2 regions of the Protofrankia sp. CiP1_Cm_nod2 genome follow, and region 2 is predicted to be linked to the other one. Evidence: riboswitches for the same ligand, from Rfam matches in the RefSeq annotation. Region 2 holds a riboswitch; the other holds the start of a gene.
The links. A riboswitch is a leader RNA that binds a small molecule or an ion and turns the genes downstream of it on or off. The one in region 2 is predicted to bind cobalamin.
Positions count from the first base shown of each region.

Region 1: it holds a riboswitch for cobalamin, as region 2 does, so the genes downstream of both, NBW84_RS01680 (DUF7676 family protein) here and NBW84_RS00735 (VWA domain-containing protein) in region 2, are expected to answer to the same signal.

Region 1 covers NZ_CAKKTL010000008.1:6,232-9,636, forward strand. Annotated here, with positions in the region: gene NBW84_RS01670 (superoxide dismutase) at 1-260, shown strand, start outside; gene NBW84_RS01675 (ArsR/SmtB family transcription factor) at 659-1,087, opposite strand; cobalamin riboswitch at 1,232-1,418, shown strand; gene NBW84_RS01680 (DUF7676 family protein) at 1,577-1,738, shown strand; gene NBW84_RS01685 (hypothetical protein) at 1,985-2,509, shown strand; gene NBW84_RS01690 (hypothetical protein) at 2,512-3,135, shown strand.
Region 2 covers NZ_CAKKTL010000003.1:43,077-46,481, reverse strand. Annotated here, with positions in the region: gene NBW84_RS00735 (VWA domain-containing protein) at 1-1,681, opposite strand, end outside; cobalamin riboswitch at 1,785-1,910, opposite strand; gene NBW84_RS00730 (beta-ketoacyl synthase N-terminal-like domain-containing protein) at 2,124-3,395, opposite strand; gene NBW84_RS00725 (beta-ketoacyl-[acyl-carrier-protein] synthase family protein) at 3,392-3,405, opposite strand, start outside.

The sequences.
Region 1 (3,405 bases), on a different contig from region 2:
GCACGATCCAGGGCTCCGGCTGGGGTGTGCTGTCCTACGAGCCCGTCGCCGACCGGCTCCTGATCGAGCAGGTCTACGACCACCAGGGCAACGTCGGCGTCGGCAGCACCCCGCTGCTGGTCTTCGACGCCTGGGAGCACGCCTTCTACCTGCAGTACAAGAACGTCAAGGCCGACTACGTCACCGCCCTGTGGAACATCGTCAACTGGGCCGACGTCGCGGCCCGCCACACCGCGGCCCGGCAGTCCCGCCAGGGCTGACCCGGGTCGTGGCCGGCCGGCTGGTGACCATCGCTGCCGGCCGGCAGCGTCCCGGGCCGCGGGCCACCGCAGGGGCCACCTCGTCGGTACCGCCGGGCGCCTGTCGCCACCGGTACCGGTGAGGCCGCGGAACCCGGGGAGGCCGAGGAGGCGGCCAGGGCCGCGAAAAACGCACCACCGCCAGGCCGCGTCGCTGTACCGCGACGCGGCCTTCGCGCGGTTCTGGTGCGCGCGCACGGTGCCGCTGTCCGGCAGCGCGGTGTCGGCCGTCCTGCTGCCGATACCCGTCTTCCAGATCAGCGGGTCCGCGGCGTGGACGACAATACGTCACCGGCGGACGATGAGCAGACCCCCGAAAAAATGACGTCTCACCTCGGCAGGCTCACCGCGACAGACACTCAGCCCGTCGCCGGCGCCGGCGGATGCGGTTTCTCCTCGGAGCTGTCCGGGTGCACGGTGCCGTTGTGCGCGAGAACGGGGGCGGGATGGACGCCGTCCAGCAGGTCGACAATGCTGTTGTCACTGAGGGTGTAGCAGATGACACGTCCGTCCCGGTGCGGGGAGACCACGGCGTGGTAACGGAGAATGCGTAACGCCTGCGAGACCGCTGTGTCGTTCATGCCCACTCCGGCCGCCGGGCCGGAGACGGAGATCGGGCCGGCATGACGGACCGCGATCATGATCGCGAGGCGCCCCGGGTCCGCGAGTATCGCGAACCGTGCCGCCCAGTGCTGGATGCGGCCCCGGTCCGCCACCGCGCCTGCGGCATCGCAGGCCCGGTCGCCGTCGATCACCTTAGCCGGCCGGGCCGGCGCGATGCGGTGCATGGATCGCATACTCCCATCGACGGCCGCCGCCCACGCCTCACCCCTGCGTGGGGCAGCCCCCGTGGAGCAGCCCCCTGCGCGGCCCTGCCGCATAGTTGGCCATCTGCTCAGATGTCAATCCTTGTAGGTGTCCGGCCCGGATGGGTAGCCTGATCCGGCCGTGGTGTTCGGGAAGCCGGTGGAGTACCGGCGCGGCCCTCGCCACTGTGATCGGGAAGTCTTCGGCCTCGTCCGCGGCGCAGCGGAGGTCACTGGGCGTCACACGCCTGGGAAGGCCGGCCGGAGGCGCGGACCCGTCAGCCAGGAGACCGGCCACGGCACCGGAAAGACCCATTCCACGAGGTGCTGGAGAGGCGGTCGGTGTACGTGGTGCCCGCACGTGCCGTCATGTGTGCTGCCGGAGCTTGTACTACCAGAATCTGTACCGTCAGGATTCCCGGCGGACCGCGGGCGCAGGGTCGATATCGTCGGCGGCGGTCAGATTTTCAGATGACCGTGCTGCTCCCCGGCCCCTTCCTCACCGACAGCCAGCAGATACGCGCCGTCCCCGACTTCAGTCGGCTGGCCGCCTGGGAGCACCTGCGCGCCACCTCCCTCGGGCTCCCGCCCGACCCGCTCGACCGCACCGGCGCCGGTTTCCGGCATGACTGACCGGCCCACCTTCTTCTCCCACGCCTGTCCGCCGCCTCACGCAAGGCCCATGAGCACCCGGGCATGATTCGGATCATCCTTGTCGGATCATCCTTGTCGACGGTGCGCCGGGAAGCCGAGGCCTCCCATCAGCCCATAGTTATCACGGAGAGTGTTTCCATAGGTGGAAAGAGTTATTTAGTTGACGAAACGTGATTCATTTAGGTTATCCTAACTTAATAGTTAAGCCTTCCTGAAGGAGGATGCGTGTCCCGGCGAACAGCCCTTCTCGCGCTGCCCGTCTCCCTGCCGCTCGGCCTCACCGCCTGCTCCGACGACTCGACGACCGGCGCCACGACGACATCCCCGGGACACCCGGCCAGCACCTCGACCGCCTCCACCGCGGCGCCGGAGGGCGTGGTCGAGGCCACCGAAAGCTGGTATGAGGGCAACGACGGGCAACAGGTGCTCCGCAGGCCCGCCGCCGGCGAGACACACCACATCGAGATCATCCCCATCGAGGCGGCCACCGGCCGGATCGTGCCGAACGCACCGGTCACACTCGCGGTCGTCGACGACAAGGGCACGGCCGTGGACGAGAAGACGCTCAACTTCTGCTACGCCGAGTGCTTCCACCACACGGACAACTTCACAATCCCGCGGGACGGCAGCTACACGCTGCGCGCGACAGTCGGGATACCGACCTTCTTCCAGCACGGTGAGGAAGGTCATACGCCAGCGTTGGCCAGCGGCGCGACTGCCACCTTCACCGACGTCACGCTCAAGCACTGATCATGACCGATGGTGGAGGGACAGCTCCCGATCAGCTCATTTCCCTGGCCGCGGACACGCGACCCGTCCCGGCTCTGATCATCACCCAGGCCTCCCCACCCAACGGCGGAGTTCTGCCACGGTGGGCCCGTTTCCTCGCGGCCGGGATGATCCTCATCATCGGGTGGGCGGCGGCCGTCTGGACCGCCACCCACGTCACCGCCGACCCGGTCCTGCACACCGCCGCCCTGTTCGTCCATCTCGCCTCACTCGTGGCAGGGTTCGGCGCGGTCCTCGCCATCGACTTCTTCGCGCTGTTGTGGCTGTCCGGCCGGCGCAGCTTCCCGGACATCATCCGGGTGGCGGACGGCCTGCATCTGCTGATCTGGGCCGGGCTGGCGGGGCTCGTGCTCAGCGGTGTCCTGCTGCATCCCGACCTGTCCACGCCGATAACACGGGTGAAGATCGGGCTGGTGCTCCTCATCGCGCTCAACGGCCTGCATATCCAGGCGGTCCAGCACCGTCTGGAACGGTCCGCCACCGTTGCGTCCCGGATGCTCCTGGCCCGATCGGTGATCAGTAACCTGCTGTCCCAGGCCGGATGGTGGGGCGCGATGGGCATCGGCTATCTCAACAGCCAGACCTGACCGGTCGTCACGATAACCCGGGCCACGGCGGCCCGGGCCCGGAACAGGTTTCGGAACAGGTTTCGGGTGCCGCCTTCCACAGCGGGATCATGGCGGGGAAGCTGGACAGGGTGATCCCGGCGACGACGCCGAGCGGCTGGCGCAGCGAGTACACGTCGAGCGGGCCCGCGCCTTCGCCTATGTGTACTTCCTGAGATCCCGGGGCCTGCTCAACGGGCTGGCGTCCGGGACGAACTGGGTCTTCCTTGACCGGAACCGTCACCTTCGACG
Region 2 (3,405 bases):
CGCGGGCGGCCATGGAGCCGCTGGCGTCCACCACGAACAGCACCAGGTTGCCCTCGCGTCCCTCCCGGACGGCGCCGCGCCGGTCGGACGGCCGCAGCAGCAGCCCCGGCCCGTGGCGTCCGCGGGCCTGCTGCCAGGGCGCGGCGGCCCGCAGGGTCGCCGGCAGGTGCAGGCCAGGGGCCTCCGGCGAGGCGGTGACCACCGCGCCGTGGCGGGTACGGGCCCGGGAGCGCCGCCCGGCGGCGCCGAGACCGGTACCGACATCGGGGATCTCCAGGCGGCGGGGGCGGAACACCGGGCCGGGCGGGCCGGCGGGGTGTGCGCTGCCAGCGGCGTCCGCCCGTCCGCGCGACGGGTCGGGCTGCTCGTACCGGCTGTGCTCGGACGCGGTGGCCGGCCCGCCGGCGGGCCACGGTTCCGCGTCCGTCTCCGTCTGTTGCGTTTCCGCCCGGTGCAGGGGCTCCGATTCCGCCGGGCGCGGGGCCGGCAGGTCGCCGGCCGACGTGAACGGCGGCCCGGCACCGGTATTCTCGTCACTGTCGGTAGCGGCACCGCCGTTGCCGTGGCCGCCGGCGGATCCACCGCCGCCACCGCCGCCACTGCCTCCGCCGCCCCCGCCGCCGGCCGGTGGCGGTCCGTCAGGGTCGTCCGTGGGTGGCTCCCCGGTCTGTTCCAGGGCCTGTTCCAGAGCGTCGGCGAGGGTGTCCTCGTCCAGGCCGGGGGCGTCGAACGGGCCCCGGCGGCGCCGGTGTGGCAGGGCCAGGCGGGCGGCGCGGCGGATGTCGTCGGCGGTGACGCGCTCGCGGCCCTCCCAGGCGGCCAGCGCGATCGCGGTGCGGGCGGTGACCACGTCCGCGCGCATCCCGTCCACGTCGAAGGCGGCGCAGACCGCGGTGACCTGGCGCAACGCCGTCTCGGAGAGCTCCACGGCGGGCAGCCGGTCGCGGGCGGCGGCGATCCGGGCGGCGAGGGCGGCGTCCTGCTCCGCCCAGGCGGCGGCGAAGGCCCGCGGGCCGGCATCGTAGGCCAGCCGGCGGCGCACCACTTCGGCCCGCACCCGCGGGTCCCGGCTGGCGGCGACCTCGACGGTCAGCCCGAACCGGTCCAGCAGCTGCGGGCGCAGCTCACCCTCCTCCGGGTTCATCGTCCCGACCAGCAGGAACCGGGCGGCGTGGCGGACCGACACCCCGTCGCGTTCGACGTGGGCGACGCCGAGCGCGGCCGCGTCCAGCAGCAGGTCGACAAGATGATCGTGCAGGAGGTTGACCTCGTCGACGTAGAGCAGGCCGCGGTGGGCGGCGGCCAGCAGCCCGGGGCGCAGCGCCGTGACGCCTTCGGTGAGCGCCCGGTCGAGGTCGATCGCCCCGGTCACCCGGTCCTCCGAGGCGCCGACCGGCAGCTCCACCATCCGCGCCGCCCGGGTCACGGCGGGAGCCTCGGGTGGATGCGGGCCGTCCGGGCAGTCGGCGTCACCGGCGGCCGGGTCGCAGGCGAACCGGCAGCCGGCCACCACCGCCAGGGGCGGGAGCAGGGCGGTGAGCCCCCGTACCGCCGTCGACTTGGCGGTGCCCTTCTCCCCCCGGACGAGTACCCCGCCGATAGCCGGTGACACGGCGTTGAGGACGAGAGCGAGCCGCAGGTCGTCCATACCCACCACCGCGGACAGCGGGTAGGCCGTCATCGTGCTCCCGACCGTGCGCCGGGCACCGGCTGACGGGCGTGAACGGGCATGCCGCGGTCCTCCCTCGGGTTTCCTCGCCCTCGGTAACGGTGCGGACGGCCGAAGTATCCCGGCTCCCGGATCACCGCTCCCCCTCGGCCTTCCGGACGCCTACACGTCCGTGACACACGGTGAGGGTTCGCTCCCCGGTTACGGTGGCGGGACCGCGCCGGATTCCCACCGGCTTCCTCCACTGCCGTCGCCCACCCAGCATGGCACAACCCGCCACCACGCGGACCCCTTCACCCTGCCCGCACTCGCTTCAGGAGCACGCGGGCACCCGTGCCGCGCATGTCGGACGGGATGGCCGCGGGATGGGAGGCCGTCGGAGCTGAACCGCCGCGGCCGGTTGACCGCGGTCGCGATGTCGCCTCCCCCGCGACGTCGGTCACGGCGGTGTCGATCACGGAGTCGAGGTGAGGATGAGGCAGCTGTTGAACCCTCCGTAGCCGCGGGCGTTGATCATGATGACGTTCGTCGGCATTCCGCGTGGTTCTCCCGTGATCAGGTGCAGCCCGTATGCCGGGTCCGGATCGGTCAGGTTGCCCACCGGAGGGACCACGCCGTCCCGCATCGCCAGGAGCGCGGTCGCCACGTTGAGCGCCGGCGTCCCGGCGCACAGGCGCCCGACCAGGCTGTGCGGGGCCGTCACCGGCAGGTGGGCGAGGCGGTCACCGAAGACCTCGCCCAGGGCGCGTGCCTCCAGCAGGTCGTGCTCACGTGTTCCCATGCCGTCGGCGAAGACGACGTCGACGTTGCCGGGGGTCAGGCCGGCGTCGTCGAGCGCGCGTCGCATCGCCTGCACGAGGGGGTCCGGCCCGGGTGCCGGGCGCCGGTCGTGGTGGGCGTCGTGGGTGGCCGCGTAGCCGGCGATCCGTCCGTAGCCGCGGTGGCCGCGCTCGTGCGCCGCCGCGGCGTCCTCCACCACGAACAGGGCGCCGCCCTCGCCCGGCGCGTACCCGTCGGCATGCCGGGAGAAGGGCCGGTAGCCCTCCTCGGGACGGGTGCCCGCGGTCAGCATCCCGCTCGTGGCGTAGCAGGTCATCGCATACGGTGCGACCGCGGCCTCGGTGGCGCCCGCCACCACGGCGCGGGTCCCCCGCCGGATGGCCCGGCGGGCCTCGCCGAGGCAGTCCAGGCCGCCGGCCTCACCGGAGACGATCACTCCTGAGGGGCCTTTCAGCCCGTGGAGGATCGAGATCTGCCCGGTGCTGGCCGCGTAGAACCAGGCGATGGACTGGTAGGCCCCCACCGCCCGGCGGCCCTGGCTCCACAGCCGCCCGATTTCCCGCTGCCCGAACTCGTTGCCGCCGGAGCCGCTGGCCAGGATGGCCGCGGTGTCGTACGGATCGTGATCGGACGGCCGGTAGCCGGCGTCATCGAGGGCGAGGCCGGCGGCGGTCAGGGCCAGCCAGCTCCACCGGTCGGTCTGCACGATCAGCCGGGGGTCGAGATGATCCTCGGGCTGGAAGCCGTCCACCTCACCGGCCAGGACGGCGGCGGGCGCCGCGGTACCGGCCAGGACGGCGGCGGGCGTGGGGGTGGCGAAGCGGGTGACCGGGGCGACCTTGACCTCGCCGCGCAGCGTGGACGACCAGTGCGCCTCGGCCCCGATGCCGCTCGGTGCCACGACGCCGATACCGGTGATCACCGCGGACTGGCCCGGGGCGCTCACCGGGTCACCG